3 regions of the Neorhizobium sp. LMR1-1-1.1 genome follow, and region 1 is predicted to be linked to each of the others. Evidence: riboswitches for the same ligand, from Rfam matches in the RefSeq annotation. Region 1 holds a riboswitch; each other region holds the start of a gene.
The links. A riboswitch is a leader RNA that binds a small molecule or an ion and turns the genes downstream of it on or off. The one in region 1 is predicted to bind cobalamin.
Positions count from the first base shown of each region.

Region 2: it holds a riboswitch for cobalamin, as region 1 does, so the genes downstream of both, MRBLMR1_RS16680 (aromatic ring-hydroxylating oxygenase subunit alpha) here and MRBLMR1_RS23950 (ABC transporter substrate-binding protein) in region 1, are expected to answer to the same signal.
Region 3: it holds a riboswitch for cobalamin, as region 1 does, so the genes downstream of both, MRBLMR1_RS29000 (DUF1636 domain-containing protein) here and MRBLMR1_RS23950 (ABC transporter substrate-binding protein) in region 1, are expected to answer to the same signal.

Region 1 covers NZ_JBEGHE010000047.1:139,783-150,416, reverse strand. The annotation lists gene MRBLMR1_RS23975 (LPS-assembly protein LptD) at 1-1,948, shown strand, start outside; gene MRBLMR1_RS23970 (SurA N-terminal domain-containing protein) at 2,089-3,021, shown strand; gene pdxA (4-hydroxythreonine-4-phosphate dehydrogenase PdxA) at 3,044-4,084, shown strand; gene rsmA (16S rRNA (adenine(1518)-N(6)/adenine(1519)-N(6))-dimethyltransferase RsmA) at 4,084-4,929, shown strand; gene zigA (zinc metallochaperone GTPase ZigA) at 4,965-6,170, opposite strand; cobalamin riboswitch at 6,298-6,494, shown strand; gene MRBLMR1_RS23950 (ABC transporter substrate-binding protein) at 6,641-7,660, shown strand; gene MRBLMR1_RS23945 (ABC transporter substrate-binding protein) at 7,739-8,740, shown strand; gene MRBLMR1_RS23940 (FecCD family ABC transporter permease) at 8,815-9,768, shown strand; gene MRBLMR1_RS23935 (ABC transporter ATP-binding protein) at 9,777-10,538, shown strand; gene MRBLMR1_RS23930 (class I SAM-dependent methyltransferase) at 10,548-10,634, shown strand, end outside.
Region 2 covers NZ_JBEGHE010000025.1:733,063-743,696, reverse strand. The annotation lists gene MRBLMR1_RS16695 (BA14K family protein) at 1-457, opposite strand, end outside; gene MRBLMR1_RS16690 (winged helix-turn-helix transcriptional regulator) at 553-966, opposite strand; gene MRBLMR1_RS16685 (NmrA/HSCARG family protein) at 1,057-1,956, shown strand; gene MRBLMR1_RS16680 (aromatic ring-hydroxylating oxygenase subunit alpha) at 2,007-3,251, opposite strand; cobalamin riboswitch at 3,343-3,575, opposite strand; gene MRBLMR1_RS16675 (DUF6656 family protein) at 3,726-4,334, shown strand; gene MRBLMR1_RS16670 (L-threonylcarbamoyladenylate synthase) at 4,366-5,358, shown strand; gene MRBLMR1_RS16665 (FAD-binding oxidoreductase) at 5,361-6,821, shown strand; gene MRBLMR1_RS16660 (winged helix-turn-helix domain-containing protein) at 6,818-7,198, shown strand; gene MRBLMR1_RS16655 (DUF6101 family protein) at 7,514-8,080, shown strand; gene ubiA (4-hydroxybenzoate octaprenyltransferase) at 8,163-9,113, opposite strand; gene MRBLMR1_RS16645 (cyclopropane fatty acid synthase) at 9,331-10,587, opposite strand.
Region 3 covers NZ_JBEGHE010000080.1:161,958-172,591, reverse strand. The annotation lists gene MRBLMR1_RS29045 (P1 family peptidase) at 1-625, shown strand, start outside; gene MRBLMR1_RS29040 (hypothetical protein) at 744-1,433, shown strand; gene MRBLMR1_RS29035 (alpha/beta hydrolase) at 1,505-2,281, shown strand; gene cobD (threonine-phosphate decarboxylase CobD) at 2,289-3,311, opposite strand; gene cbiB (adenosylcobinamide-phosphate synthase CbiB) at 3,316-4,281, shown strand; gene MRBLMR1_RS29020 (cobyric acid synthase) at 4,265-5,722, opposite strand; gene cobO (cob(I)yrinic acid a,c-diamide adenosyltransferase) at 5,726-6,340, opposite strand; gene MRBLMR1_RS29010 (CbtA family protein) at 6,337-7,110, opposite strand; gene MRBLMR1_RS29005 (CbtB domain-containing protein) at 7,124-7,300, opposite strand; cobalamin riboswitch at 7,339-7,567, opposite strand; cobalamin riboswitch at 7,627-7,852, shown strand; gene MRBLMR1_RS29000 (DUF1636 domain-containing protein) at 7,957-8,385, shown strand; gene cobW (cobalamin biosynthesis protein CobW) at 8,382-9,431, shown strand; gene cobN (cobaltochelatase subunit CobN) at 9,454-10,634, shown strand, end outside.

The DNA.
Region 1 (10,634 bases):
CGAGACCACCGATAATACGCGCCTTGCAGCGGAAAGCGCCGAGCGGCAAAGCGGCGACGTGATGGTACTCAACAATACCGTCTATACAGCATGCCTTCCCTGCGCCCAGACGCCAGGCAAAGCCCCGTTGTGGCAGGTCAAAGCGCAGCGTGTGATTCGCAACGGCCAGACCCACACGATCCGGCTGGAAAACGCCCAGTTCGAGTTGTTCGGCATGTCGCTCGGTCGGCTGCCGTTCCCGATCACCGTTCCCGACGAAACCGTCGAGCGTAAGTCAGGCCTGCTGTTCCCGCGGTTCAGCGCCGACGATAATCTCGGCTTCGGGATAAGCGTCCCATATTACCATGTCTTCTCGCCAAGCATGGATGCCACGCTGACACCGACCTATTACAGCAATCAGGGCCTGCTCGTCGAAGGTGAGATCCGCAACAAGTTCGAAACAGGCGAGCACACCTTCCGATTCGCCGGTATCAACCAGCAGGATCCCGGTTCGTTTGACCTCGGCACAGCCGACAGGGATGCCGATACCCGAGTGATGGGCGCCTCCAAGGGTGAGTTCCACATCAATCCGCGCTGGACGTTCGGTTGGGACGTCATGGTGCAGAGCGACAACAATTTTTCGCGTACATATAACCTTGAAGGCTTCGACCAGGAAACGTTCACCAATGACGTGTACCTGACCGGTCTTGGCACGCGGAACTATTTCGACCTGCATGGCTATTACTTCGATGAGCAGGACGATGCGAAGACCAGCTTGCTGGAGCGTCAGCAGGCAATAGTTTATCCGGTTCTGGACTATAGCTGGTTCGCACCGGAACCCGTTTTCGGCGGCCAGCTGTCGATCAATGCCAATCTGACGAACCTTTCCCGGCGCGCCGAGGATAGTTACCTTGAAGGGGTCGATAGCTATCGCTTCCCTGGCCTTGAAGGCAGCTATACCCGCTTCACGACCGAAGCTGAATGGAAGCGCACAATCACTACGGATCAGGGACTGCAGCTGACGCCGTTACTGGCATTGCGCGGCGACGGTTTGCGTAGCACCTCATCCAGCGCCGGCGCCTTCTATTCCGGTTCACTGGAAGACGATCCGAGCGGGCGTTACATGGCGACCGCAGGTCTTGAAGCTCGCTATCCGTTCCTGATCACGGCCGGCAGCAGCAGCCATATCATCGAGCCGATAGCGCAGATTTATGCCCGTCCCGACGAGCAGATGGCGGGCGGCCTGCCGAACGAAGATGCACAGAGCTTCGTCTTTGACGCGACAAGTCTGTTCGAACGCGACAAATTTTCCGGTTATGACCGGATCGAAGGCGGCACACGTGCCAATGTCGGCATCCGGTATACGGGCTCGTTTGATAACGGTGTGGGCCTGCGCGGCATTTTCGGCCAGTCCTATCAGCTCGCCGGCGAAAATTCTTTCGCCAGCGCCGATCTAGTCAATGCTGGCGCCAATTCCGGTCTTGAAAACGACGTGTCGGACTTTGTCGCAATGGCGGCGATCGACCTGCCGCAGGGTTTCAGTCTGTCCACGAACACCCGGTTCGACAAAGATACGTTTGATATCCGCCGTACCGATGTCGGCTTCGACTACAAGACGCCTCGCGTGACCGGAAAGCTCGTCTACACCAAGGTCGAGGCTCAGCCTGACTATGGCTCCACCAGCTCGACCAATATCCTGGAAAAGTCGATGAGCTTCCGGATCAACGAGAACTGGTCGATTTCCGGCAAGGCGACGTGGGATCTGGACGACAACGAAGTCACGCGCCGTGGGCTGGGCTTCAGCTATGCCGACGAGTGCACCATCTTCACCATCGCCTATACCGAGAAGACAGACTCGAGCAAGGCGAACGACTGGAGCATCGGCGCGCGCCTGAGCTTCAGAACGCTCGGCGACGTGAATATCGGTTCGACGAGCGATTACGACAAACAACAGACTTTCCGTTATTGATCGCGCAGAATTGACGGCGCTCTGATGGCGCCGTCATGGTTTTGCCGCAACGATTGCGCATTCGGGCACGCTTATAGTAAAAGGCGACCCGCAAGTCGCATGACAAGTCCGAGCGCAAGAGGAGTGGACTGATGTTTGGAGTGATCGGAACGCGCAGACTGGCGATAGCCATGGCTGCACTGGCGGCTTCGCTCGTCATCGATCCCATCGTGGCCGCGGCCCAGACCAGCGGCGTCGCCGCAGTGGTCAACCGCACGCCGATCACCACTGCCGACGTTGCACGTCGGGTGGCTTTCCTTCGTTTGCAGCGCCAGAAGGCCGACAGCAATACTGCGCGTGAACAGCTGATCGACGAGACGCTGAAGCGTCAGGAGATCGCTCGCGTCAAGATGTCCGTCAGCACCGACGATGTCGATGCGTCCTTCGCGCGGTTTGCTGCCAGCAATAAAATGACACCTGACCAGATGGGCAAGATCCTCGATCAGGCTGGCGTGACGTCACAGCATTTCAAGAATTTCATCGCCGTGCAGATGAGCTGGCCACGGCTGCTCAACGCCCGTTATGGCGGCGGCGGCAGCCGCATGTCCAGCCAGGAGCTGGTCACCCGGATGATGGAGAGCAAGGAAAAGCCGGTCACCACCGAATACTTCCTGAAGCAGATCATCTTCGTCGTTCCGCCGGCAAAGCGCAATGCGATCATCAACAAGCGCAAATCGGAAGCGGAAGCATCCCGGTCGAAATTCCCGGGCTGCGATCAGGCAAAGGATTTTGCGGCAACTATGATGGACGTATCCGTTCGCGACCTCGGCCGCGTCATGACACCCAACCTGCCGGATGACTGGAAACCGCTGATCGAAAAGGCGTCTCCAAATGGGACGACCGCTACCAAGATCACCGAACGTGGCGTCGAGTTTCTTGCGATCTGCAACCAGCGTCAGGTTTCCGACGACGTTGCCGCGGAAGCCGTGTTCCGTGCCGAAGACCTTGGCAAATCCGAGAAGAGCGGCACCAATCCGAACGACAAGAAATATCTCGACGAGTTGCGCTCCAAGGCGCAGATCGATCGTCGCTGACCCAAGGCATTCCGGAGTTATCATGGCGCCCGACCGCCCGCTTGCATTGACCCAGGGCGATCCTGCAGGGATCGGCCCGGACATTACCTTGGCTGCATGGGCGGCGCGGCGGGAAACCGGCCTGCCGCCTTTCCTTTTCATCGGCGATCCTGAGGTTCTGAAGTCTCGCGCTGCTTTGCTCGATCTCGATGTATCGATCCGCGAGGCTACTGCGGAAACGGCGGTATCGGTCTTTGATCATGCCATCCCCGTATTGCCCATTTCATCAGGCGTCGAAGTCGCCGCCGGCGAGCCGCATGTGGCGACCGCCCGCGGCACAATTTCGTCGATCGAGATCGCAGTCGATCTTTGCTTTTCCGGCAGAGCCTCGGCAGTCGTCACCAACCCGATCGCGAAATCGGTTCTCTATCAATCCGGTTTCAAATTTCCGGGTCACACGGAATTTCTCGCCGACCTCGCGCAAAAGGTAACGAGTCGGTCCTATCTGCCCGTGATGATGCTTGCCGGGCCGAAGCTGCGTGCCATCCCCGTGACGATCCATATCCCGCTCAAGGATGTACCCACTGCGCTGACGGAAGACCTTATCGTAGACACCTGCCGTGTCACCAATGAGGATTTGAAGAACCGTTTCGGCATCGCGAAGCCGCGTATTGCCGTTGCAGGCATCAATCCGCATGCGGGCGAAGATGGCGCGATTGGTGTTGAGGATCAGGAGATCATTCATCCTGCCATCGTCAGATTGCGTGACGAGGGTCTGCATGTGTTTGGGCCGCTGCCGGCGGATACGATGTTTCATGACGAAGCACGCTCACGTTATGACGTCGCGGTCTGCATGTATCACGATCAGGCGCTGATCCCGGCGAAGGCGCTGGGCTTCGACACGTCGGTCAATGTGACGCTTGGCCTTCCCTTCATCCGTACGTCCCCCGACCACGGCACGGCCTTTGGCATTGCCGGTCAAGGCGTGGCGCGCGAGACGAGCCTCGTTGCAGCACTGAAGCTCGCAGCCGAACTGGCGACGAATACACAGGCAAAAACTCCCGCATTCGGCGTAACCGTCTGATGGCAACACTTGACGGACTCCCGCCGCTTCGCGACGTCATCCAGCGCCATGGGCTGGATGCGAAAAAGTCGCTTGGCCAGAATTTTCTCTTCGACCTCAACCTCACCCAGAAGATCGCCCGCTCGGCGGGTTCGCTCGAAGGTGTGACGGTCTTCGAGGTCGGCCCCGGCCCGGGCGGACTCACTCGCTCCATTCTTGCGCTTGGCGCGAAGAAGGTGATCGCGGTGGAACGCGATGCACGGGCGCTTCCGGTGCTTGCCGAGGTCTCCGATTTCTATCCGGGTCGTCTCGAAGTTCTCGAAGGCGATGCGCTGAAGACCGATTTCGCGGCTCTTGCGGCAGAAAAGGCAGATGGCGGGCCGGTGAAGATCATCGCCAACCTGCCCTATAATGTCGGCACGCAACTGCTCCTCAACTGGCTGTTGCCGGAAAACGGAAAATGGCCGCCCTTCTGGGAAAGCCTGACGCTGATGTTCCAGAAGGAAGTCGGCCTGCGCATCGTTGCGGACGAGGAAGACGATCACTACGGCCGGCTCGGCGTGATCTGCGGCTGGCGGACGGATGCACATATGGTGTTCGACGTGCCGCCGCAGGCCTTCTCACCACCGCCGAAGGTGACGTCGACCGTTGTGCATCTGACACCGAAGGCCAAGCCCCTGCCCTGCGATGCCAACAAGCTGGAACGCATCACCCACGCCGCCTTCGGCCAGCGCCGCAAAATGCTGCGCCAGAGCCTGAAGCCGGTCGGCGGCGAGACGCTGCTCAACAAGGTTGGTATCGATCCCCAGCGCCGCGCAGAGACGCTTTCCGTCGAGGAATTCGTTGCATTGGCCAACGCGCTTTAAGGCGCGTCGGCCACGGCGATCAACACAGCCTCAGTTCACGAGGCCTTGCGTTCCCAGTTTGCGAAGGGATCGGGTAAATTCGTCCAGAGTTCCGGGGTGAATGCCGGGGCGTCGACCAGACAGCTATCCAGCTCGGCCCGGATATTCTGCTCATCCATCGGATCAGCGCCGATGAAGACGATCTCCTGCCGCCGGTCACCCCAGACGGGATCCAGATAGGGCTTCATCATCTCGGCGAATTCCGGCGTCTGCGGCCAGCGTTCCTTCGGCACCGCCGACCACCAGAGTCCCGTTCTACCAGTGCGAACCAGCGCACCCGCCTGGCTGATCTCGCCGACGAAATGCGGACGTGTCGCCAGCCAGAAGAAGCCCTTGGCACGGACGACACCCGGCCATGACCTGTCGATGAAGCGCTGGAACCTGGCCGGATCGAACGGCCTTCTGGCGCGGTAGACGAAGGAGCGGATGCCGTATTCCTCCGTCTCCGGCACATGATCCCTGAACCCGTGCAGTTCCTTGAACCAGAGCGGGTGCTGTTCCGCCTTGTCGATATCGAATCGGCCGGTGCCCAACACATCCCTGAGGTCCACTCTGCCGAAATCCGTCTCGATCAACTTGGCATCAGGATTGAGCGCCACGATGATTTTTCGCGCGGCGTCGCGTTCGTCCGGGGTGGCGGTGCCGATCTTGTTCAGCACCACGACATCGGCGAACTCGATCTGCTCGACCAGAAGATCGACAATGGTGCGATTGTCGCCCTCGCCTGCCGTCTCGCCGCGATCGGCAAGGAAATCGCCTGAGCCATAGTCCTTCAACAGGTTGGCGGCATCGACGACGGTCACCATCGTGTCCAGTCTTGATATGTCCGAAAGGCTCTGGCCGTTCTCATCGCGAAAATCAAAGGTGGCGGCGACCGGCAGAGGTTCGGCGATACCGGTCGATTCGATCAGCAGGTAATCGAACCGCCCCTGCTCGGCGAGCGCACGCACCTCCTTCAGGAGATCGTCGCGCAGCGTGCAGCAGATGCAGCCATTGGTCATCTCCACCAGTTGTTCCTCAGTGCGCGACAGATTGGCGCCGCCGTCGCGCACGAGAGCCGCGTCGATATTCACCTCGCTCATGTCGTTGACGATCAGCGCCACGCGCATTCCCTGCCGGTTGGCGAGGATGTGGTTGAGCATGGTCGTCTTGCCGGCGCCAAGGAAGCCGGAGAGCACGGTGACGGGGAGCCTGTTTTTCATTGCAGATGTCCATTGCGACTTTTGTTACGTTATACTATTACGTCATCATGTGACCGGGACGCTGTCAAGCCATCGGGTTGGAAGCGGCTCATCACGCAAGTTCACTGGACAAGCTCCGGTGTGTCTCCTATCAAGGGCACGCTACGGTTCTGCATTCGCAGATGAAAAGGGAACGCGGTGAGGTCTTTTTGACCGAGCCCGCGACTGCCCTCGCAACTGTAAGCGGCGAGCCTTTCGTCACATCCACTGGTTTTTTGACCGGGAAGGAGACGGCAAGGCGCTCGAGCCGCGAGTCAGGAGACCTGCCGTCAGCTTTGGGCCTAACCAATACCGGACGAGGTGTTCCGGCAGGGAGAATGATATGACGCAAGCGACCCCGTCGCCCGCCATTTTGATGTGGACCGCAGAAGCGGCCTCGCATCGTCCTGCCTTTCATCCCGGCAAAGCCATTTCCTTCGAAAGGACAGGACATGAAACTCGGCTTGATCGCCGCACTGTTTGCGGTTTCCACCGCAGCGCTTCCCGCAACCGCATTCGCAGCCTCGACCAGCTATCCGCTGACGGTTGAAAATTGCGGACAGAAGGTGACCTTCGACAAGGCACCCGGCGAAATCGTTTCCATCGGTCAGGGCATGACCGAAATTCTCTATTCGCTCGGTCTTGCAGACAAGGTCGCCGGCACGGCCGTCTGGGTCGGCCCTGTGCTGCCGCACTATGCCGAGGCGAATGCGAAGATCAAACGGCTTGCCGACAACGATCCGAGCTTCGAATCCATCGTCGGGCTTGAACCGGATCTCGTCGCTGCCGAGTTCGAATGGCATGTCGGGCCGATGGGCTCTGTTGCCAAGCGCGAACAGTTTTCCGATATCGGCGTCAACACCTATATCTCGCCGGCCGATTGCGTCGCCAAGACCAATCTTGAAGGCGGCGATGGCGTGCGCAAGGAACTGTTCACGATGGACCTGATCTATCGGGAAATCGCCGAACTTTCCGAAATCTTCGATATCCAGGATCGCGGCGACAAGTTGATTGCCGAACTGAAAGCCCGTGAAGCAGCCGCTGTCGCCTCGATCAAGGGTGTGGAGGCAAAGAACCTGTCGATCGTCTTCTGGTTCTCCAGCAAGGAAACCAAGGGCGACGCCTTCATCGCCGGCAAGAACAGCGCACCGGCCTATATCCTCAAGACGCTCGGCGCGAAGAATGTCGTGACGACCGAAGAGGAATGGCCGCTGGTCGGTTGGGAAACGATCGCTGAGGCCAATCCTGCCGTGATCGTCATCGCCACCATGGATCGCCGTCGTTACGCCGCCGATGATCCGGCGGTGAAGATTTCCTTCCTCGAAAGCGACCCGGTCGTCAGCCAGCTCGATGCGGTGAAGAACAAGCATTTCGTGATGATGGATGCGCAGTCGATGAACCCGACGATCCGCACGATCGACGGGATCGAAACGCTCGCCAAGGGCATCCAGTCCTTCGGACTTGCGAACTAGGCCACGCCGCCTGCACCGCCCGCCATCCGGCCGGGCGGTGTTTTCCGGCACCTCATCCGTCATCCGAAAGGACAGGACATGAAATACGGCCTGATCGCCGCTCTTGTTGCGCTTCCCCTCACCGCCCTCACCTCCACGGCATTCGCCTACCCGCTGACGATCGAGAACTGCGGTTCGAACGTCGTCATCGACAAGGCTCCACAGAAAGCCGTGGGCCTCGGCCAGAACAGTACCGAAATCCTGCTGATGCTCGGTCTCGCAGACCGCATGGCCGGAAGCGCCATCTGGGTATCGCCGGTTCTGCCGGAACTTGCGGCAGATAACCAGAAGGTCCACCGCATCGCCAATAGCACACCGAATTTCGAGGCTGTGGTCGCACGCGAACCGGATTTCATCGCCGCGCAGTTTCTGACCTCGGTCGGGCCGCAGGGCCGCGTCGGCACGCGCCAGCAGTTTGCCGATCTTGGCGTGCCGAGCTACGTGTCCCCCACCGATTGCGCGGTGACGGATAACGCGGCTTCGGATGGCGCCCGCAAGAAGATGTTCTCGATGGATCTGCTCTATCAGGAGATCGACGAACTCTCGCGCATGTTCGACGTAGCTGATCGTGGCGAAAAGCTGATCGCCGAGATCAAGGCCCGCGAAGCTGCGGTGCGCGCGCGCGTTGCCGACAAGGCAAAGGATGTCAGCCTCGTCTACTGGTTCTCCTCGCCGGAAGTGGCGGGTGATGCCTGGGTGGCCGGCAAGAACGGCGCATCCGGTTACATCACGCAGGTGCTCGGGGCGAAGAACATCGTCACCTCAGAGCAGGAATGGCCGCTGATCGGCTGGGAAGCGATTGCCGCCGAAGATCCGACGGTGATCGTCATCGGCACAATGGACCGCCGCAACCAACCTGCCGATGATCCGGTTGCCAAGAGACAATTCCTCATCACGGATCCGGTCGTCAGCAAACTCGATGCGGTCGAAAAGGGCCATATCGTCGAGATGGACGCCCAGGCGATGAACCCGACCATCCGCACGATCACGGGTCTGGAAACCGTCGCCGCATCCCTCGAAAGCTTTGGATTGCTGAAGTGACTGCATCCCGCATCAGGCTCTGGGCCGCCGGCACTGCCGGCGTCCTCCTCGTGCTTGCCGCCCTTCTCGTCGCCATGACGGCAGGGGTGGCGATCGGCGAGATGACCATTCCAATGAAAACCACGGTCGCGGCAGTCACAAACCGCCTCGGCCTCACGGAGATTGCCGTACCGCGTATCCAGGAAGCGGTGATCTGGGATTATCGCCTGTCGCGCTCGCTGGTTGCCGCCTTCTGCGGCGCTGGCCTGGCGCTTTCCGGCGCGATCCTGCAGTCGCTCTTACGCAATCCGCTGGCTGAACCCTATGTGCTCGGCATATCCGCCGGCGCCTCGACGGGTGCCGTCTCTGTCATGCTGCTCGGTTTCGGCGCCGGCGCGATCTCGCTGTCGGCAGGGGCTTTTGCCGGTGCACTGCTCGCCTTCGCCTTTGTCGTGATGCTCGCCAGCGGACGGCAGACGGCGGACAGGACGATCCTTGCCGGTGTGGCGGCCTCGCAGCTCTTCAATGCGCTGACCTCCTACATCGTCTCGACATCGGCGAATGCCGAGCAGGCCCGCAGCGTAATGTTCTGGCTGCTCGGCAGCTTTGCCGGGGTGCGCTGGCCGGATGTGGCGCTTGCCGCGTCGGTCGTCAGCATCGGGCTTGTCGTCTGCATCTGGCATTCCCGCGCGCTCGACGCCTTCACCTTCGGGGAGGATGCCGCCCGCTCTCTCGGCATCGCCGTCCAGCGGGTGCGCATCGTGTTGCTGCTCGTCACCGCGCTGATGACCGCCACGATGGTGAGCATGGTCGGCGCGATCGGTTTCGTCGGGCTGGTCATCCCGCATGCCGCCCGCTTCATCGTCGGGCCGGGACATATGCGGCTCCTGCCCGCCTGCGCCCTTGTCGGCGCGCTGTTCATGGTGGTGGCCGATATCGTCTCGCGCATTATCATCGCGCCGCAGGTGCTTCCCATCGGCGTCGTCACGGCGCTGGTCGGCGTGCCGTTCTTCTCGGTCATACTCTACCGGGCAAGGAGGGTCGCATGAGCGCTCACTTGATGCTCGCCGCCAATGCGGTGCGCTGGCTTGCCGGCCGCAAGATCATCGTCGATGGCGTTTCTGTCTCGGTAGAACCGGGCCAGACCCTCGGGCTGATCGGCCCGAACGGCTCGGGAAAATCCTCGCTCATCCGTCTCCTGGCGGGTCTCAGGGCCCCGGCCGAGGGCGACGTCATGCTCGACAATCGCAAGATCTCCGGCTTCGGCCGACGCGAGCTTGCCCGTCGTGTCGCCGTCGTCGAACAGCATTCGATGACCGAGGCGAATGTCACCGTGCTCGATGTTGTGAAGCTCGGACGCACACCGCATCGCTCCGCGCTTTCCCCCTGGACCGGTGCCGACGACGAGATCGTCGAGAATGCGCTCGTCCGTGTCGGCCTCACCGACCGCCGCGACCAGTTCTGGCATACGCTTTCGGGCGGCGAGCGGCAGCGGGTGCAGCTTGCCCGGGCGCTGGCGCAGTCGCCTTCGGTCCTCATCCTCGACGAGCCGACCAATCATCTCGACATCCAGCACCAGATCGACATCCTGCGGCTGGTCGAGGATCTTTCGGTGACGACGGTGGTGGCCATCCACGATCTCAACCTCGCCGCCCGCTTCTGCGATCGGATCGCCGTGCTGTCGGAGGGTAAACTCGTCACCTGCGGACCACCCGCGGAGATCCTCACCGAGAAGATGATCGCCGACGTCTTCGGGGTCGAGGCACATGTCTCCACCTCCGCCCATCACGGCCGTCTCCATATTCAATTCCTGATGTAGGCAAGGTACATGCAGAACTGGGCGATCAAGGACGAAATCCGCGACTACTGGAGCCTTCGCGCCGAAACCTACGACAGCAGCCCGGGCCATGGGATC
Region 2 (10,634 bases), on a different contig from region 1:
GGACGCCGGCGCTGGCGACATAGGTATTATCCGAAGCGCGATAGGTCCGGTAGCGATTGGCGCACCACTGATAATGGCTGCCCCCCGAAGCACGCGGCTGGTTGGCGATGGCGCCGCCGATAATCGCAGCGGCACCGAATGCTGCTAGCGGGAACCAGTAACCGTTGTGATACCGATAGCCTTGGCGGCGCTCGCGATATCCGCGATGGCCGTTGTAATATCCTTCCCGATAGGCGCGTCGATCATGGCGGTAGTGGCGGCGATCGCGATCATGGCGATAATAGCGGCGATCACGATCGTCGCGACGGTATTGGACCTCGGTCGCCTGGCTGGCGAAGGCCTGCACCGCCATCGGTGCCACCGGCATCACAGGTGCGGCCGAAACCGGAACAAAACTCGTAGCAAGAACGGCCGCCGCCGTTAAGGCGGTGGCAATGCGCATGCGGAATGCGTTCATGGGAATGTTTCCTCGACATATAATCAGCGATTTAGAACGCGAGACATGCCCATTTGTTCCACGCCATATTCCCTGGCAGAGGAATGCCAGATGCCCTATTCGCCGGCTTCGTCGTAAACGCGCCGGTTTTCCTCGATGCGAGAGAAGTTGTCCCTGATCCAGAAATTCAGGGCCTGAAGAGACGCCAGTATGCCGGCCCCCAATTCGGTCAGCTCGTATTCGACGCGCGGCGGCACCTCGGGAAAATAGTGTCGCATGACGAAACCGTCGCGTTCCAGGCCGCGTAGCGTCAGTGTCAGCATGCGCTGCGTGATGCCGTCGATTTCCCTTTTCAGATGCGAAAAACGGAGCCTTCGACCCTCTGCAAGCGAGAGGCGCCAGATGACCTGAACCGTCCACTTGTCACCCAGACGCCCGCATACTCCGTTTGCAGGTTGCGGCAGGAAAGCCTGATCGCGCGTCACCTGCCTTTCGGTTTTGCTCTGACCTGAATTGTCCAAGAGTATCACCCGTGTGCCCGAGGCTGAAAATAGTGCCGTCTTCCGGCTGTGTTTCAACAGTATATATGGAGACCCCGTGTTCACCACGAGGGTTCTGAGATGAAAGAAGACAAACGTCCAATCCTGGTATTCGGCGCCACCGGCCGGCAGGGCGGAGCGGTCGCCGAAGCGCTTTTGAAGGCAAGATGGCCCGTTCGCGCGATTGTGCGAGACATTGCGGCCCCCAAATCCGTCGCCCTTCGTCAGGCGGGTGCCGAACTGGTTGAAGGATCATTTGCCGATCTCGATACATTTCGCGCCGGGATGGACAGTGCCCATGGCGTGTTCAGCGTATTGCCGGCCAACCTGTCAGAGACCGAAGAGGTACGGATAGGGTGCGGGATCGCCGATCTTGCGGCCGAAAGCGGCGTCGCGCATCTCGTCTATTCCTCGGGCGCCAGTTCCGGCGACACACCTACCGGGATCGCCCGTTTCGACGCCAAGCCGCGGATCGAGGCGCATATCCGCCGGCTGCCGGTCACCGCAACCATAATCAGACCGATGATATTCATGGATATGCTGATCAACCCGGCATTCGGCCTTTCAGAAGGCCGGTATACATTCTTCCTCAGGCCGGACCAGTCGATGCAACTGATTGCCGTGGAAGACATCGGGAAATTCGTCGCCGCGATCTTTGCCGATGGCATACGGTTCAGCGGACGGACGATTAAGATCGCGAGCGATACGGTTACAGGGCGCCAGCTGGGGGAAATCTTCAGCGAGGCCGCCGGTCGTCCGGTCATCTATTCCCGCTTTGCCGCTGAAGTCCTGGCCGCCGATAGCGATCTTGGTCAGCTTGCGGCGATCCTGGATAACGGCCCGCTGGCGGATCACGTGGACCTTGCTGCGATGCGCGAGATCAACCCCGAGATCATTTCCTTTCGGGCCTGGCTTGCGACCCAAGGACACCAAGCCTTCGACGCCTTAATCGGGAGTGATCGTACGTCCCACTCAGCGTAAAAACAGGCTCCTCCGCAAACTGACGGCACATTGCGGAGGAGCGCTCAGTATCACGCCACCGCGTAAAGCGTGCTGTCCTTGCCCTGCAGGCGATCGATCATGAAGTTCGAATACCACTCAACGAACTGCATCACACCGCCTTCATGCGCCTCGGAATAAGGGCCGGGTTCATAGGCGGGAGAGCGGATGCCGAAGGCGTTTTCCTCGACGATCTGCCTGTCCTGGTGGTTGGTCATGTTCCATACATGGGTCAGCTGCTCGACATCGTAATCGACGCCTTCCACCGCATCCTTGTGGACCAGCCATGTGGTGGTGACCGCCGTCTCTTCCGGCCCGACGGGGATGACTCGGAAAGAGATCGCGTGGTCGACCAGCATATGGTTCCAGGTGGTGGGATAATGGAACAGAAGCATCGTGCCGATATGGGAAATCGTCACGTCGTCGGAGAGCGACCGTTGAACTGCGGGCCGGCCGTTCATCGTGTAGCTTTCGGCATCCTCGATCAGCGGCATGCGCGCCACGCGGAACTGGCCGTCCGGCGACATGTTGAACGTGCTCGGCAGGCCGGCCGCTTCACAGCGGCTCCAGTGTTCGGAAATGAACGGATCGTCGCCGGCGCCCTGCACACCGGTCGCAGTCGGCGCTTCCGGGTAGGTGCGGCAGAGTTCCGGATGGTTACCGGCGCAGTGATAACACTCGCGATTGTTTTCCCAGACGAGCTTCCAGTTGCCCTTTTCGATGATCGTGTTCTGGGCGGCAACCTTCGTTTCGGGCAGGCGATGCGGCGCCATGTAAGGCTCGACCGTTGCGCGAACCGGAGCAAAATCCGGGGCTTCCTTTGCGAGGCAGATAAAGATGTAGCCGGCAACCACCTGGCAGTGGACGGGTTTCAATCCAAACTGCTTCTTGTCGAAATTATCGCCCATATGACGGGCCGACATCAGCGAGCCGTCATGCTGGTAGGTCCACTGGTGATAGGGACAGACGAGGCGGGTCGCAGAACCCGTTTCCTTGGTGCAGACGCGGTGGCCACGATGGCGGCAGGTATTGTGATAGGCGCGGATATCACCCTCGCGCGTGCGGATGACGAGAACCGGATAGTCGCCAACCTGCAGGGTAAAATACATGCCCGCCTTGTTGATCTGGCAATCGTGGCCGGCAAACAACCAGTCGCGATACCAGATCATCTCAAGATCGAGCTTGTAATAATCGGGATCGATATAAAAGGGCTGTTCCAGGCTGAAACCTTCGCGGCGGTTCTTCAGCTGCCGCAGAACCTGATTGTGAATGTCCATATGCTTCCTCGCAATACAAGCAAGCTTCAGGGCATGGACAAGCCGGCAACAATCAATGCAGCCAATTCCCGTCCCGTGCGCCCTCCGCGACCGGTGTCATCAAGCTCAGGCTGGTTTCCGGGCTGAGGAGTTGTCCCAAAAGGACTGCATGGCACCTTCCCGGTCGGCCGTTCGGCTCTGTCCCAGTGGCCGGGGTCGCCCCCTACCATGCCTTAAACTCCACCACCGTTGCGGGGGCAGCGCCGGATAGATCTCGTCGACCCGCCGGCTTCCCAATTTTCCGCTTCCCCTAGCGAGGCGGCACCTTGAGCTTTGTCATATTTAAGCGGGACGCCGGCCTGTCGCATAGACGACATTGCGACATCGGCCACTGCATTGGCGACGATCGCGCAATAGCATCCGATTGCGGGAGAAACCAACTGTTAAGGTCTTGCTAATAGTGTTCTTGAAAATTCATTGGGAAGAGCCGCCACCATGCCAGGACAGCTCCGTTATTACGAAGTCAACAGGCCCAGGCCCTTGATGATGCCGCCAAGCAGCGGCAATGCCCATACGGAATTCCTGCGAACCGGCAGAATTCCACGCTCCCGCCCTGTCTGGGTTCCCGACGAACGTCGCTATCTCACCCATGACGAAGTGGCTGAAAAGACAGGCAAGAAGCTCGAAACGGCCGGCGAAACCACGCATAAGCGGCTGAACAGCTTTCACCGGTCTATCCACCTGCCGAAGATCATCTTTCACCGCACGTTGGAGGGTAGCCCGCATCTGGGCTATTGCCATGTGACCGCAGCACGTACCTTCTTTTCGCAGGATGCGATGGTCAGCTGGTCATTCTACATCGCCAACTTCTCTTCCGAGATCGGCGGCGACGAGGTGTTTTTCGCCCGAATCAATCCACGGAATTCCCGCATGTATTTCGCCGTCGCGGTGGAAGGCGAAGCAGGCGAACAGGCGCGGATCGACCGGACATGGCGCAAGAACGGGCTTCTGTTCCAGACCAACAGCCCGCGCGAGGCGATGCGCAACGTTCTGATGCTCGGCGCGCCCAGTGCCGCAGTGCGCGAAATCATCAAAAGGCTTTAAAGCACGGGCACTCCGCTGTATTGACAGCGGCATGACAGCCGAAATCATAAACATCACCCATGAGCCCCAGCGCGCCATCAGCGAGGCAAGCCGCGTGCTCAATGACGGTTTTCCCGTCGCCATTCCGACCGAAACGGTCTACGGCCTTGCCGCGGATGCGACGCGCGCCGATGCGATCTCGCACATCTACGAGACCAAGGGGCGTCCGCAGTTCAATCCGCTCATCTGCCATGTCTGCGATATCGAGATGGCCGAGCGGTACGCGGTGTTCGATCCGGCGTCGAGAAAGTTGGCCGAAACCTTCTGGCCCGGTCCGCTGACCATTGTCCTGCCGCTCAGGAAAGACAGCACCATCCATCCGCTGGCAACCGCGGGGCTGGAAACGGTCGGGCTTCGCTGCCCGGAAGGTTTTGCCAACGACCTGATCCGCGATTTCGGCCGGCCGCTTGCGGCACCAAGCGCCAACACGTCCGGCAAGATCAGCCCGACCTCGGCACGCCATGTGATGGACGACCTCGGCGACAAGCTTCAACTGATCATCGACGGCGGCTCTTCGCCAGTCGGCGTCGAGTCGACGATCATCCGCGTCGATCCCGAAACCGGCGCGATCCTGCTTCTGAGGCCCGGTGGTCTTGCGGCCATGCATATCGCCGATGTTGCCGGGCGTGACCTTGAGCGTCGCTCAGGCCCTGCCGCGATCATCGAGGCGCCGGGCATGCTCGCCTCGCATTATGCGCCGGGCGCTACCGTGCGTCTCGACGCGACGGCAATCGAACCGGGCGAAGCGCTGATCCGTTTCGGTGGCCAGCCGGTTGCTGGTGCGGAAAAGGCTGCGATCGATCTCGACCTCAGCCCATCGGCCGACCTTGCGCAGGCGGCGGCCAACCTGTTCGAATACCTGAAGCGCGCGGATGCCAGCGGTGCCTCAAGCATCGCGGTTGCGCCGATCCCGAACGAGGGACTGGGCGAAGCGATCAATGACAGGCTTGGACGGGCAGCCGCACCACGCGACGGAGAGGAATGAAAATGGACAATGCAGCAGGCGAGAGCGCAAAGGCCGGTTCAGAGATGGCTTCGGGACTGATCGACCGTTTTGCCGCGATTGTCGGAGATGCCAATGTGATCCGCGATGCGGCAGGCCTTGCCCCGCATCTGGTGGAGGATCGTGGTCTCTACAAGGGTTCCTCGCCGCTGCTTCTGAAGCCTGCCTCGACGCAAGAGGTCTCGGCGATCCTGAAACTCGCCAGCGAAACCGGCACCGCCATCGTGCCGCAGACCGGCAATACCGGTCTTGTCGGCGGACAGACACCACGCGCCGGCGGCAATGACGTCATCATATCGCTTGCCCGGATGAACCGCATCCGCGACGTCGATCCGGTGGCCAATGTGCTGGTTGCCGATGGCGGCGCGATCCTTGCCGATGTGCAGAAGGCGGCGGAAGAGGTGAACCGGCTGTTTCCGCTTTCGCTCGGGTCGGAAGGCTCCTGCCGCATCGGCGGCAATCTTTCCACCAATGCAGGGGGGACGGCTGTGCTTGCCTATGGCAACATGCGCCAGCTCTGCCTCGGGCTGGAAGTCGTGCTTCCGACCGGCGAGATCTGGGATGGCTTGCGTCGTCTGAAGAAGGACAATACCGGCTACGACCTGCGCGATCTCTTCATCGGCGCGGAAGGCACGCTCGGCATCATTACCGGCGCGGTGCTGAAACTCTTTCCCCGCCCGGTCGGCCATCAGGTGGCGCTTGCCGGTGTCGCCTCGACCGAAGACGCGCTCGCGCTGTTCGACAAGGCCTCGACGCTGTGCGGCATGGCGCTCACCGGTTTCGAGCTGATGCCGCGGATCGGCATCGAGTTCACCTCGCGCCATATCGAGGGCGTGCGCGATCCGCTGTCGGAACCGCATCCGTGGTATGTGCTGATCGACATCTCGACCTCGGATTCAGCCGAAACTGCCGAAGTCATGGTCCATTCGCTGCTGGAGCAGGGTTTCGAGGCCGGCCTGGTGCGCGATGCGGTGATCGCAAGCTCGGTTGCGCAGCAGAAGGCACTGTGGACGATGCGCGAAAGCATGTCGGGCGCTCAGAAGCCGGAAGGCGGATCGATCAAGCACGACGTGTCGGTGCCGGTGTCGAAGATCCCGCAGTTCATGGCCGAGGCCGAAAAGGCGGTTCTGGCGGCCATGCCTGGCGCCCGCGTCTGCGCCTTCGGCCATATGGGCGACGGCAATATCCACTACAACATCTCCCAGCCCGTTGGCGCCGACAAGCAGGCGTTTCTCGACCGCTGGCGCGAGATCAACGAGATCGTCCATACGATCGTGCTCCAAGCGGGAGGATCGATTTCCGCCGAGCATGGCATCGGCCAGTTGAAGCGTGACGAGCTTGCGCATATCCGCTCGCCGATCGAGATGGAACTGATGGCCCGGATCAAGAACTCCTTCGATCCGGTCGGCATCATGAACCCGGGCAAGGTGATCATCGCCCCATGAGCCATATCCGGAAAACCACGATCCGCATCGATTTCGATATCGGCGTCAGGCTCGGGCCGGGAAAGGCACAACTGCTAGAACTGATCGAGGAACACGGTTCCATCCGCGCCGCCGGAGCTTCGATCGGCATGTCCTACCGGCGCGCATGGCTGCTTTCGGACGAGATTAACCGGATGTTCCGCGAACCTTCGATCTTTACCCGCCATGGTGGAAAAAGCGGCGGTGGGGCCGGCCTTACCGAGTTCGGCCGGGAGCTTCTTTCACGCTATCGACGGATGGAAGCCGCCATGCTCAAAGCCGCCGACGAGGATCTGGCGTGGCTGTCGTCCAATATCGACGCGGCCTTCACACCCTTCTCCAAAAAAGACGACAGCTGATTTTTGTCCCAGGCTTTCGGCCTGCATAATCGGCGATCCGGACGGTTTTCCACAGACCCGAAAACGCGATCGCAAGGGCGTGTCTCACGGCGATACGCCTTCAATCCAAGCTGACGCGTTCACCCTTCAGAAACCGCGATAATTGCGGCATTCGGTAACCATCCACCAAGGCAAACTTTCCTTAACCGCGATTTTTAAGGGGTTTTCGCAACCCCGCCGCCTAATGTGAGCCCATCAGAGGACAAAAGTCCCGCAGAGAAACGAATACGGGAAACCGGAAGCGGCTCTCAGGTAAAACAAGGGTAGCATAAAGCGATGAGCAAAACCGTTCTGAAGCCCGATTGGGCAGGGTCGACATTGAGGCTCGATCCGTCTCGTTTTCCGCAGCAGATTACCTATTCGCTGCGCGAGACCTCAGGAGATGTCACGATCACCATCGACGAGCGCGGCGCCGTGCTGCGCAAGATCCTTCCGGGTAGCGGTCTGCCGCTGTCCTTCGCCCTGCCGGCGCGCGCGTTCAAGGGTGTCGCCGCCCGTGCGATCGACCATGGCGACGGTGAAGTCACCGTCACGCTCGAACTCCATCACGACGATCCTGATCTCTGCATCCCGCTTCTCGTCGCGCATGATCTCTGCGATATCGCAGCCGACTGGCGCTCGTGGTCTGAAGCCTTTCATATTCCGATGCTGATGGTTGAAGCCGATGGCGTTGCCCGTCCGCTCGAAAACCATATCGGCGACGTGCGCAACCATGGCACCAAGCAGCGCCGCCGTCACTCCTATTTCGCCGCAAGGCGTCCCCGCTTCCTCGTTCGCCGCACGACCGGCAGCCTCGGCGTCGCGCTGAGGATCGAAGGCCGGGAAATCATCGCGCGCCGGTAGGACCGTCCCCTGAACCTGCAAGGCGCAGCGCAAAGCCCGGCTTCAACAAGCCGGGCTTTCTCAGTTCAGCATCATCGCTGTCTCAGAAAATGAGCGAGAGAAGCAGGCCAGCAAAGAGGATTGCGCCGACACGATTGTTGGAGAGGAACAGGTCCCGGCACTGGGCGGTATTGCGGATATCCAGAATGAGAATCTGCCAGCCGAGCATAATGACCATAGCAATCAGCCCGACATAGGCGAAGAAACCGGCACCGGCTGCGATAAAGGACAAGAAAAGAAACAGGACGGTGACGCCGTAGAGCCCGACAAGGCAGGGTTTTGCCTTGTCACCGAACAGCCGTGCAGTAGAGCGAACACCGATCAGTTCATCATCCTCGATATCCTGATAGGCATAGATCGTGTCGTAACCGATCGTCCAGGCAACGGCACCGATATAGAGAAACACCGGCGCCCAGGAGAGCGATCCGAAGATTGCCGCCCAGCCCATCAGCGCGCCCCAGGAGAATGCGAGCCCAAGGAAGAACTGCGGCCAATCGGTAAAACGTTTGGCAAAGGGATAGATGGCGACGACAGCGAGCGAGGCTATGCCGAGCACGATCGAGAAGGTGTTGAACTGAATGAGGACAAGCAGTCCGACCAGCGCCTGCAGAACGATGAACACCTTGGCACCGAAACGGGACACACGACCAGATGGCAGCGGGCGCGAGCGGGTGCGCGCCACTTCCATGTCGATATCGTGGTCGACGAGATCGTTATAGGCACAGCCCGCGCCACGCATGGCGACCGAGCCGATGAACATCAGGAAAAGATAGAATATGATCGTGCCTGCCGATGGCTCCAGACCATCGGGTGCCGCGTCCGCCGCAAGAGCGATGGACCAGAAGCACGGCCACATCAGAAGCTGCCAGCCGATCGGGCGGTCCCAGCGGGCAAGCTGGGAATATCCCCATAGCGATCGCGGCAGCACGCGATAGACAAAATTATCGGAAGGGGCATCGGCCACGCGAGCGGCATCATTTGGGGCGTTTGTCATCATGCCGAGGTTCTAGCGCCGGGGATTTGGGGTGGTCAAGGAGATGGAAGAATCATCACCTTCAAGTCCCCTCTGGCCTGCCGGCCATCTCCCCCACAAGGGGGAGAAGACCCGTGGCGGCCTCTTGCCAATTTCTCACCGGAAGGATCGGCCGGGTTAAGCCCTCCCCCTTGTGGGGAGGGTTGGCAGGGGTCTTCTGCCCCCAGCTGGGCCACCATCACACCGCAATCTTGTCCAGCGGCAACCGGCTCTGTTCAAACGCCCGCAACTCGGCTTCCCGCTCATAGATGTAGTCGCGCGTATCAGGCACGGCCTGGCGCTTCTTGACGATCTGGATCTGGAAGATGTGGAAGGCTTCGTGGGTGAAGGCCATTTCGGACGCTGCGAGATAGAATTCCCACATCCTGACGAAACGGTCGTCATAAAGCGCTGCGGCCTTTTCCCTGTTGGCCATGAAGCGCTCGCGCCAGTGGCGCAGCGTATAGGCGTAATGCATTGGCAGGATTTCAACGTCGGAGACCAGCAGTCCCGCCTTTTCGATCGCCGGAAGCACTTCCGCCAGAGACGGGATATAACCGCCCGGGAAGATGTACTTTTCGATCCACGGATTGTTGTAGATCGCCGGATAGGGCTGGCCGATCGAATGCAACACCATCACGCCGTCATCGGCGAGCACATCGTTCACCTTGTTGAAGAACTTTTTGTAGTTCAGGCGGCCGACATGTTCGAACATTCCGACGGAGACGATGCGATCGTAGCTCTTGGTCGGCGGCAGGTAATAATAGTCCTGCAACTCGAAACGGACGCTGTTGGCGAGACCCCGCCTGGCGGCTCGTTCGCGGGAAATCTTCAGTTGCTCGGTCGACAGCGTGATGCCGGTCACGTCGATGCCGGAGCTTTCCGACAGATACATCGCCATGCCGCCCCAGCCGGAGCCGATTTCCAGCGCCTTCTGGCCGGGCTCTGCCAGAAGCTTTGCCACGATATGGCGTTTCTTGGCGATCTGCGCCTCGTCCAGTGAAATGCCGGGCGGGTTGAAGTAGGCGCAGGAATATTGCCAGTCCTCGTCGAGAAACAGCGAGAACAGCTTTTCGTCGAGATCGTAGTGATGCGAGACGTTCTTGCGATTGTGGTTGATCGGAACGCGATTACGGAACTGCGCCTCGATCATGCGGCCGATGCCGCGGACGATCATGCCGAATGTCAGGCCTTCGGACAGGGTGTTGTCCTTGATCAGGGCCAGGAACTCATAGATGTCGCCTTCTTCCACAAGGAGACGGCCATCCATGTAGAGCTGGCCGAGTTGCAACTGCGGATCACGCAGAAGCGCCAATTCCGATGCCTCGTCGGTGAAGCGGATGGCCACCGACCGACCTCCCCCTCCTCCATATCGCTGTTCGCCTCCCGTCCCACGGACGGTGAGAGTGCCTATCTTGATGATTTTGCTAAGAAGATCGTGAAGGGACGAGTTCACGGACCCACCTCCTGAATACTAAGGGAACCTTACTATTTTTCGAAATC
Region 3 (10,634 bases), on a different contig from region 1:
TTCACCCTATCGCGACATGGGCCATGATGCCTTTCAGGCGGCACAAAAGGGCGCCTTTGCGCTCGGCACGGTGGGGGCCGGAACTGGTGCCACGACCGTCAACTTCAAGGGCGGCATCGGGTCGGCAAGCGCCATCACCGCTTCCGGCCACCGGATTGCCGCTCTGCTGGCGGTCAACGCCATGGGATCGGCCACGGTCGGCGACGGCCCACATTTCTGGGCTTCTGCCTTCGAGAAGAATGGCGAATTCGGCGGCCTCGGCTTTCCGCAGCAGTTTACCGATGACGATACGGCTATGCGTATTAAGGGCGTAAAACTGAAGGCGACGACGGTCGGTGTGGTCGTCACCGATGCGATACTGACAAAAGCGCAGGCGCACCGCCTGTCGATCATGGCTCATGACGGGCTGGCGCGCGCCGTTCTGCCAGCACATCTGCCCGGCGATGGCGACACGATCTTTTCCGCCGCAACCGGCAGAAAACCTTTGGGCGATATGTCTGACTTCGCAGAACTCTGCCATCTGGCGACGGTGGTGACGGCACGCGCGGTGGCACGCGGTGTCTACGAGGCGACTTCTTTACCAGTACCAAATGCGCAGGCCGCATGGCGGGATACATACAAATAACCAAAGGTTGTAGTTTATTTTAATTGCAACCAAGTGAAAATTACTTCACTCTCCTCTCACTGGAGATATCGCCGGGAGACGCTGTCACGATGCGCCCGATCTGCCAGATGGGGGAGTTATGGATATCGCGGAAATCGGGAGCATCGACCTCGGTCAATTCGGCACCGCCCTCTCGGCGGTTGCCGCTCTGGGAACGGCAGCATTCGGACTTGTGGATGTAACCAAGCCGTTTAACGGCGGCATTTCCAATGTCGGCTATCATTTTATCGAATCAGCATTTCAGCCGTTTGAAGCCGCTCTCAAGACGATTAATGCGGAAGAGCCTTATGCAGTCGTAAAGGCAAACTGGTTAAACGGAATGGACAAGGCCGAGCAGAAGGCCGCCGCCAGAAATCTGATAAGGCTGGGCTTCAATTCACAGACCGCCGCACCGATTGCCGGCTATGTGTTGCCGGGTGACGGCGATCTTCTTGCCGCGATCGCCCGGAAGATAGAGATCGGCGAAACGCCAAACGAGGCGGAACTGGCCATTCTGGCCCGCTTCGACGCGATCATAGACGCAAGACTGGACGCCGCATTCGAGCGCGCCGAACAGCAGTTCCGCAATACGTCACGCTTCGTCGCCGCGGCAATCGCAATCGTGCTGGCTGAGGTGGGCACCGCTGTGGTCACTGAGGACTTCGGGTCTTCGCATTTCATTCTGGCCTTCCTGATCGGGCTCGTCGCCGTTCCCGTCGCTCCTATAGCCAAGGATCTATCCTCGGCCATTTCCAAAGCCGCATGGGCTTTCAAGGCGGTAAGACGATAGGGGGCATTGTGACACTATTCCTCAATTTCAGGGTTTCACCAATTGGCGGCGCCATAGCAATGACGCCGGCGATGCAGAAGATTGACACCGATTTTGCGCTGTCTCCGTTAAGACCGGACATATTCAGGCAACAGACAACCGGCCGCGATATCCTCTTTGTCGTCCACGGCTACAATAACAGGCAGAGCGACGGAGTGCATGCGCTCTCCCGGCTAGAGACACTTCTCAACCTGCCGCCCTCAGCGGTTTTCATCGGCATCTTATGGCCGGGCGATTCCCATGCGGGCTTCATCAGCTACCCGGTGGAGAAGCCGACGGCGAACCTTACCGGCCAGAAACTGGCGGCCTTCTGCAATCTTGAATTGCGGCAGGCAGCAAGCTTTTCCTTCGCCAGCCACAGCCTTGGTGCTCGGGTTGTTCTGGAGACGATCAGGCGGCTGAACCGCAAAACGCGATCCGCCTGCCTGATGGCAGCAGCCATAGAGCGGACCTGCCTGGAGAAGGAATATGTCGATGCCTTCGAGAAGACCGGGCATATCTATGTTCTGGCGTCGGAGAAGGATCTTGTCCTTCGCTTGGCTTTTCCATTCGGCAACTTCTTTGGGCATGTTCTCGACCCGACCAGCAATCCGCTCTCCGCTGCGCTCGGTTTCAGTGGGCCGCCAAGGGCGATCGGCAATACCGTAAAACCCTGGCAGATCGACAATAGGCTGGACTACGAGCACGGCGAGTACCTACCGCCTTCGGGCGCCGAACCACCATTTCCGGATCAGAAGGGCACATGGATGGAACCCACCAACTTCGTCCGTCGTGCCTTCAACCTCGAGCGACAGACATGGCCGGCATAGTATCCGCCTAAACGAAGGATGCCAGCGCCTCTTCCAGTCGATGCCAGCCTTCTTCGCCCGGCAGGCCGATCCTGAGATCGTCCGGGCGCTCATCGAAGCGACGGGTGATGATGCCGTGGGTGGCGAGATGCCGGTAAAGTGCCTGGGCGCGCGGATCCCGGATCAACCGGAACAGCGATGTGCCTCCATACATGGAAATGCCGGCAGCCTTGAGCAGCGTCTCCAGACGAGCCGTTTCGTCTTCCAGCCGTCGGCGCATCATAACCTGCCACCAGCCATCGGCCAGCGCCTCGCTTGCCACATGGAGCGCTGGACCGGATATCGCCCAGGGACCGAGCCTGTCCTCAATCCGTCGCACCACATCGGGATGCGAGATCGCAAAACCGAGCCTGAGGCCGGCCATGCCGTAAAATTTCCCGAATGAACGCAAGACCAGAAGGCCACCGCTTTCGACCATTTCCGCAACGCTTTTGGCCTCGGACACGTCCGAAAAGGCTTCATCAACGACAAGCAGTCCACCTTTGGCCCGCATGGCGTCGGCAAGCGACAGCAGATCCGCCCTCGGCACGACGCGACCGGTCGGATTGTTGGGATTGACGATGACCGCAAGATCGGCCGCTGCGAGCTGATTGATGTCATCGGTTTCGGTGACCTCGAATCCGGCCAGTTTTGCTGCGCGGGCATGTTCGGCATAGGTGGGAGACAGAATTGCTGCCTTGCGCCCATCGATCAGCGAGGCGACGATCGGCAGCAGGATCTGCGTGCCTGGCCCTGCCGCGACATGGGCCGCGGACAGCGCGCCATAGGTTTTAGCTGCGATCGCTTTCAACTCATCAAGCGATGCCGGTTCCGGCAGCCGTGCAAAAACATTGCTAGGGATCGGCGAATGCGGATAGGAATGCGGATTGATACCGGTCGAAAGATCAATCCATGGCTCAGGCGCCTGAGGAAACAGCGCGCGTGCCCTGGCCAGATTGCCGCCGTGCTGGATCGGATCGCCAACGACATCTTTATCCTTTGGGTTTGCCACAGCAATGTTCCTTCTTGCATTCCTCGCGCTGATCTTGGAGCGCTTTACCGGCTACCCGGATTGGCTGTTCAGGCTGATCGGCCATCCCGTCACGTGGATCGGCCGGCTGATATCGCAACTCGACACCCGATGGAACCGCGAGGCGGATGACTTTGCCACGCGAAAACGCATGGGGATCCAGGCACTCGCCGTTCTGATGGCGATTGTCATTCTTGTCTCTGCGGTCCTGCAGGATGTGCTGCTTGTTATCCCGCTGGGTCCGATCCTGCTCATTCTTGTCGCTGCGAGCCTCCCGGCCCAGAAGAGTCTCGAGCGGCATGTGCGCGATGTCGCTTCCTCGCTCAAGCACCATGGCTTGCCGGCGGGACGGGCGGCCGTCTCCAGAATTGTCGGCCGCGATGTCGAACAATTGGACGAAGCGGCAGTTTGCCGGGCGGCGATCGAAAGCCTCGCCGAGAATTTTTCCGATGGCGTGGTCGCGCCGGCCTTCTGGATGGGGATCGGCGGCCTGCCCGCCGGTGCGGCATACAAGGCAGCCAATACCGCCGACAGCATGATCGGCCACCGCTCGCCGCGCCACGAAGCTTTCGGCTGGGCGGCCGCCCGTTTCGACGACCTCGTCAACCTGCCTGCCTCGCGCCTCACGGCAGCGCTTTTCGTGGTTGCCGCGCTTTTTGTTCGCGATGCCTCGCCAAGCAATGCCATCAGGGCGATCCGCCGCGATGCCAAGAACCATCGATCGCCCAATGCCGGCTGGCCTGAAGCTGCGATGGCAGGTGCCTTGGGAATAGCGCTTGCCGGCCCGCGCAGTTATGGCGGCGAGATGATCGAGGCGAGCTATATGGGCGAAGGCGGCCGCAGCGAACTGGTCTATGAGGATATCTACGACGCGCTGAAGATCGCCCGCATTGCCGACATGCTGCTGATCGGCCTTTTCGGCGTCCTGGCGGTCCTCATGTGGCAAGTCTGAGCAACCCGCTGAGATCGAGATACCGTTCCATATGGGCGGCGAGACGATCGAGAATGGCATCGACATTCGCCTCGTAATCGAGGCCTGAAGACGAACCGCCAAGACGGGTGAGCCAGGCTGACCGCTGCCTGTCGTCGGAAAACAACCCGTGGACGTAAGTGCCGACGACCCGGCCATCCGCGGAGGATGCCCCTTCCGCTTGACCACCGATCGTCGAGAACGGCCGGGCACAATCCGCGCCGGCTGTGCGACCGATATGCATTTCGTAGCCGGCAAAGGAAACACCATCGAAACTAGAACCCGAAACTGCTTCAAGCCGCTTGGCGCCGGAAAGAACGGTTTCGACATTGAGCAGGCCGAGTCCATCGACTGAGCCGGGTGGACCTTCAGTCCCTTCCGGATCGGAAAGCCGTTTGCCGAGCATCTGATAACCGCCGCACAAACCGAGCACCCGCCCGCCGCGGCGATGATGGGCGGCGATATCTACATCGAACCCGGCTTGGCGCAACGCCGCAAGATCCGAAATCGTAGCCTTGGAGCCGACCAGCAGCACGAGATCGCAATCACCGGGAATGGCTTCGCCGCGACGGACGCGGATCAGTTCCACATCCTGCTCGGCTTCCAGCGGGTCGAGATCGTCGAAATTGGAAATATGCGGTAGGATCGGCACCGCGATTCGAATTTTCGCGCCCGGCTTGCGAGCAAAGGACTGGGAAAGGCCCAGCGCATCTTCGGCCGGCAAAAGTGCCGCATCGGCAAAATGCGGCAGGAGCCCGATCGATTGCCAGCCCGTGAATCGGGCAATCAGATCCATGCCTTCGGCAAACAGCGCCGGATCGCCACGAAACCGGTTGACGATGAAACCGCGGATCATCGCCGCATCATCGGCATCGATGACCAGCTTGGTGCCGGCAATACTGGCGATGACGCCGCCGCGATCGATATCGCCGATCAGCACCACCGGCACATCGGCCGCGCGGGCAAAACCCATATTGGCGATATCGTTCTGGCGCAGGTTGATTTCCGAAGCGCTGCCGGCTCCCTCGACCAAAACCAGATCAGCCTTGGCGCGCAGGATCTCGAAGCTTTCGAGCACGCGCGAAAGCAGTCGGGGCTTCAGGTGCTGATATTCGGATGCCTTGGCATTACCCTCGACACGCCCCTGCACCACGACCTGAGAGCCGATATCGCTCTGCGGTTTCAGAAGCACCGGGTTCATATGCACGCTGAGCGGCATGCCGGCCGCGCGCGCCTGCAGCGCCTGCGCCCGGCCGATTTCGCCGCCATCCGCGGTGACCGCAGCATTGTTCGACATGTTCTGCGGCTTGAACGGCGCGACGCTCAGGCCGCGCAAAGTGAAGGCGCGGGCAAGGCCGGCCACGACCAGCGACTTGCCCACGTCGGAGCCCGTTCCCTGGAACATCAGCGAGCGAGCGACCATGATCTAGAACTCGATGCCGGCCTGGGCTTTGACACCCGCCTTGAAGTGATGTTTGACCAGAGACATCTCCGTCACCAGATCAGCCGCCTCTATCAAGGCCGGTTTCGCGTTGCGGCCGGTGACGACAACATGCAGGTCAGGGCGTCTGGCCTGGAAGGCGGCGACGACCTTTTCCAGATCAAGATAGTCGTAGCGAAGTGCGATATTGAGTTCATCGAGGATGACCAGCCCGATCGTCTCGTCCGCCATCAACTTGAGTGCCTTCTCCCAGGCCTTGTTCGCGGCCGCGATATCGCGTTTGAGGTCCTGGGTTTCCCAGGTGAACCCCTCGCCCATCGTATGCCAGACGACGCGATCGCCGAACACGGCAAGCGCCGGCTGTTCGCCGGTCGACCATGCGCCCTTGATGAACTGCACGATACCGACACGACGGTTGTTGCCGAGCATGCGTAGCGCAAGCCCGAAGGCCGCCGTCGACTTGCCCTTGCCGGGACCGGTATGGACGATGAGAAGACCCTTTTCCAGGGTCTTCTCGGCGACTTCTGCATCCTGAACCGCCTTGCGGTTCGCCATCTTGGCGCGATGACGCTCCTCGGCGGTTTCATCGATATTTTTCAACGCGCTGCAAGCTCCCTTTCGGTTACCGGAGAAACTTGTTCTCCGCTGCGGAACTTCTGCCTTAGCACAGCAGCGGCAACACCGAGAACCGCCCAGAAGATCAGATTTGTGGCATAAACGGCGTTGACGAACCGGGCATGGAGTTCGACAGGCACCGCCGTTTCATGGCTTGGCGGAAGCGGCGCGCCAACCAGATGCGGCGCAACGAGAAGCACGATCGCCAGAGCCGCCAGCAAGGCGGAACGGGTATAGGCAAGAAGACCGAGGCCGGCAGCGGTGCAGATAGCGGTCGAGACCCACCAGAGCTGACGCGGACCGAGTTCGGCGGCAGGCATGCCCGGAAGTTCCGGTGGCAGGCCGAGACCCGGCGCAAGGCTGACGGTGAGGAAGCCGGCAATGCCGAACATCAAACCGCCGCGCCAGCCGCCAAAGCCGCCGAGCGCTTCGGCAAATGCTATTGCGACGAGCGCAAAACCGATGGCGGCGAGCACATCGGCCGAAGCGGTATAGATGAAACGCTCGAAACCATCGGCAGGCGCCCACGCTTCTTCGTCATGATGGTGATCGGCGGCAGCTGGTTGGGCCGCACCGATGGCAGGCGCTGCGTCATGCGAATGGCTGTGTCCGGCCTCTTCGCCACCGGCATTTTCAAAAGTTTCCGCCTGCAGGATCAGCGGCACGGTGGAAAAACTCTGCATCACGGTCATCAGCAGGCCGGACAATAACCCGGCGACCACCGCCGCAAGGACGATGTTACGAAACAACGACATTTTGAAATTCCTCTTAGTGGCAGGGGAAGGCCAGCGAATGGCGCGTATCGTGAGCGGCGTTATGTACGACTTCCAGATGCGAAAAGCCGACGAAACCGACCATGAACAGGCCAAGAAGGGCCGACATGCCGAGAGGAATGATTTTTGATGCGGAAACGCTGGCTGCGGCTGCAGCAGAATTCGTAACCATGGACTTCGTCTTTCTGCCCTCCACCCGAGGGCTGTTACCATTGCCGAATGTCTCTGGCAGGTCTCCTGGCTCGCGGATCGGGCGCCTTCACCCGCCTTCCCAGTTCAATCCGTAAAGGGATTGCTCCAGTGGCTTGACGACCGGATGGCCGTTTTGGGCAAAGGCTTTCCGCTTACAGTTGCGGGGGCAGCCGCGGGTTTGACGAAAGATCGTCGCACCGCATTCCCTTGAGTAACCCTTCCGGGCACCAAAGACAGATCCACTATAGTCAATTCGGTTCTATCGGCAATCGCCTTTGCGACATTGACAGTTTGACCGCGGAACGCTTACTTGAGCGCCACGACGGTCCCTTGCCGGCAACGGCAGGGGCTAAGAGAGAATGCGGTGCGGACCGATAAAACGTCCAATGCCGCGGCTGCCCCCGCAACTGTGTGCGGCGAGCCATCACGCCAGAGACGCCACTGGAGAGGTCCGGCCATGGACCCTTCTGGGAAGGCAGGCGGATGGTGACGACCCGCGAGCCAGGAGACCTGCCGTTTGAAAATCGTGCTTTTCCGGGCGGGGTGCTCCGGCAAAGGCTTCAATCATCGCTGCAGGATGGCTTGGCTTTCCTGTTCCGCACCCCGACTTGAGTAACCCGGCGGTAGTGCGGCCTGATGACAGATGATGCGCGAAAAGACGAAACCGGAACGACCGTCGGCGGCAATGCCGGCAACGTCGACGTGACGATCTTCGTCTGCACCAATTGCCGCGAGGCGACGGACAGCGAGGCCCGCCCCGGTATCGGCCTGATCGAAGCGCTGAAACTGGCAGCTGAGGGCAAGCCCCTTACCGTCAAGCCGGTCACCTGCCTTGCCAATTGCGATAAGAGCCCGAGTGCGGCCTTCAACCACCGTTCCGGCTGGTCCTATGTCTTTGGCCACCTCTCCACCGAAAATGCCGACGACATCGTCACCGGCGCGATGATGCTGGCCGAAGACGAGCGCGGTTTCCTGCCCCTTCGCGGCCGCCCGATGTGCCTTCGTGGAAAAGGCATGACGGCCCGTATCCCACCCTTTCATCACCACGAGGACATGCCTTCATGAGCGAAAACTTCGCCCCTAAGTTCGATAAGGTTCCCTGCACCGTCGTTACCGGCTTTCTCGGCGCCGGCAAGACCACGCTGATCCGCAACCTGATCGAAAAGCTGGACGGCAAGCGGCTGGCGATCATCGTCAACGAATTCGGCGATGTCGGCATCGATGGCGAGGTGCTGAAAGGCTGCGGCATCGAGAGCTGCCCGAACGACAACATCATCGAACTGGCCAATGGCTGTATCTGCTGCACGGTGGCAGACGATTTCGTGCCGGCGATCGACCAGATTCTCGCCCGCGAGCCGCGCGTTGACCATATCCTGATCGAGACTTCCGGTCTTGCTCTGCCGAAGCCGCTCGTACAGGCGTTTCAGTGGCCGGCCGTGAAGGCGCGTGTGACAGTAGATGCCGTGATTGCGGTCGTTGATGGTGTAGCACTGGCCGAAGGCCGCGTTGCCGATGACCACGATGCGCTCGAAGCCCAGCGCCAGACCGATAGCTCGATCGATCATGACGATCCGGTCGAAGAAGTGTTCGAGGACCAAGTCGCCTGTGCCGACATGATCGTGCTGACCAAGACCGACCTTCTCGATCAGGCTTCGCTTGCAGCCGCCAAGGGCCGAGTTCAGGCGCATCTGCCGCGTGCCGTGAGAATCGTACCGGCTGCAAATGGTGCGGTTGATCCCAGCGTTCTGATCGGCCTTGGCCTTGCCGTCGAGGACGATATCGAGAACCGCAAGACCCATCATGACGACGAACTCGACCACGACCACGACGATTTCGACAGTTTCGTTATTGATCTGGCCTCGGTAACCGACCCCGAAGCGCTGGCTGCCCGTATTTCGGCGACCGCGGAAGCGGAAAACGTGCTGCGCATAAAGGGCTTTGTCGACGTCGCGAACAAGCCGATGCGCCTGCAGGTTCAGGCGGTAGGATCGCGCGTGAACCACTATTTCGACCGCGCCTGGGCACCTGGCGAAAACCGCCAGAGCCGCCTCGTCGTGATCGGCGAAAAAGGCATCGACCGCGCCGCGATCGAAAAAATGCTGGCGGCATAAGAGCCACCGGCCGAGGAAAAGGATGCACATACTCGCCACCACATCGTCGTCGCTCGACGACCTTATAGAACCGGTAGACCTCAACCAGTCACCGGCCGATGTGGTGGTTCTGTCCTTTTCCGGCAGCGATCTGAACGGGATTGCGGCGGCTTGGGAGGCGGTTGACCGTGGCGCGTGGAATACGGCTGAGGCTCGTGGCCTTGATACCCCCCTCTTGCCTGCCAGCCATCTCCCCCAGAAGGGGGGAGATCAGCAAGACGTAGCAACACCGCTAAATCCTCAACAATTGAATAGGGCGGAACCTCGCCGCGAGTCGATCTCCCCTCCTGCGAGGGAGATGCCCGGTAGGGCAGAGGGGGGTAAAGCCTCGGGCAACACCAACAGCCCGTCGCTCGCCCTCACCAACCTCTCCGACCTGCGCCATCCGATGTCCGTCGACCTGTGGCTGGAAAAGACGGCGGCTCACGCAAAGGTCATCCTCGTGCGCATTCTCGGCGGTTACGACCGCTGGGCCTATGGCGTCGAGGAACTGTCGCGGCTGGCGAAACGCCGGAAGATAGCGCTCGCCATGCTGCCCGGCGAATGCAGCATGCGCGACGAGCGGCTGGCCGCCGCCTCGACGGTTTCCGAGGCAAATCTTACCGGCATTCTCGCCTGCTTTCGCGAGGGCGGACCGGACAATATGCGGCTTCTGGTGCAGCGACTGGGAGCATTGGCAAGCGGCGGGGCGGATGAGATTCCGCCTGCAATTGCGATGCCGAAGGCCGGTTTTTATCGCCCTGGGAAAGGGATCGTTGACCGACGAGACCTTATGGCCGGATTTTCACCGGATGCGCCGCGCCTGCCGATCCTGTTCTACCGGTCCATGCTGCTCGCCAATGACGCTGCACCGATCGATGCACTCTTTGAAGCGCTCGCCGCGCGCGGCTTCGCCCCCGTGCCGCTCTTTGTCAGCGGCCTGAAGGATGCCGAGGCGATAACCTTTATCGAACAGGCGGTAACCGAGCTTCAGCCCGCCGCGATCCTGACGACCACCGCTTTTGCCAGCGGCACCGACGACAGCAACGAGACGATTTTCGATAGGTCAGGCATTCCGGTCTTCCAGATCGTTGTCGCGACCACCCGTCGCGAAGGCTGGATCGAGGGTCTGCGCGGCTTGAACCCCGCCGACCTTGCCATGCATGTCGTCCTGCCGGAACTCGA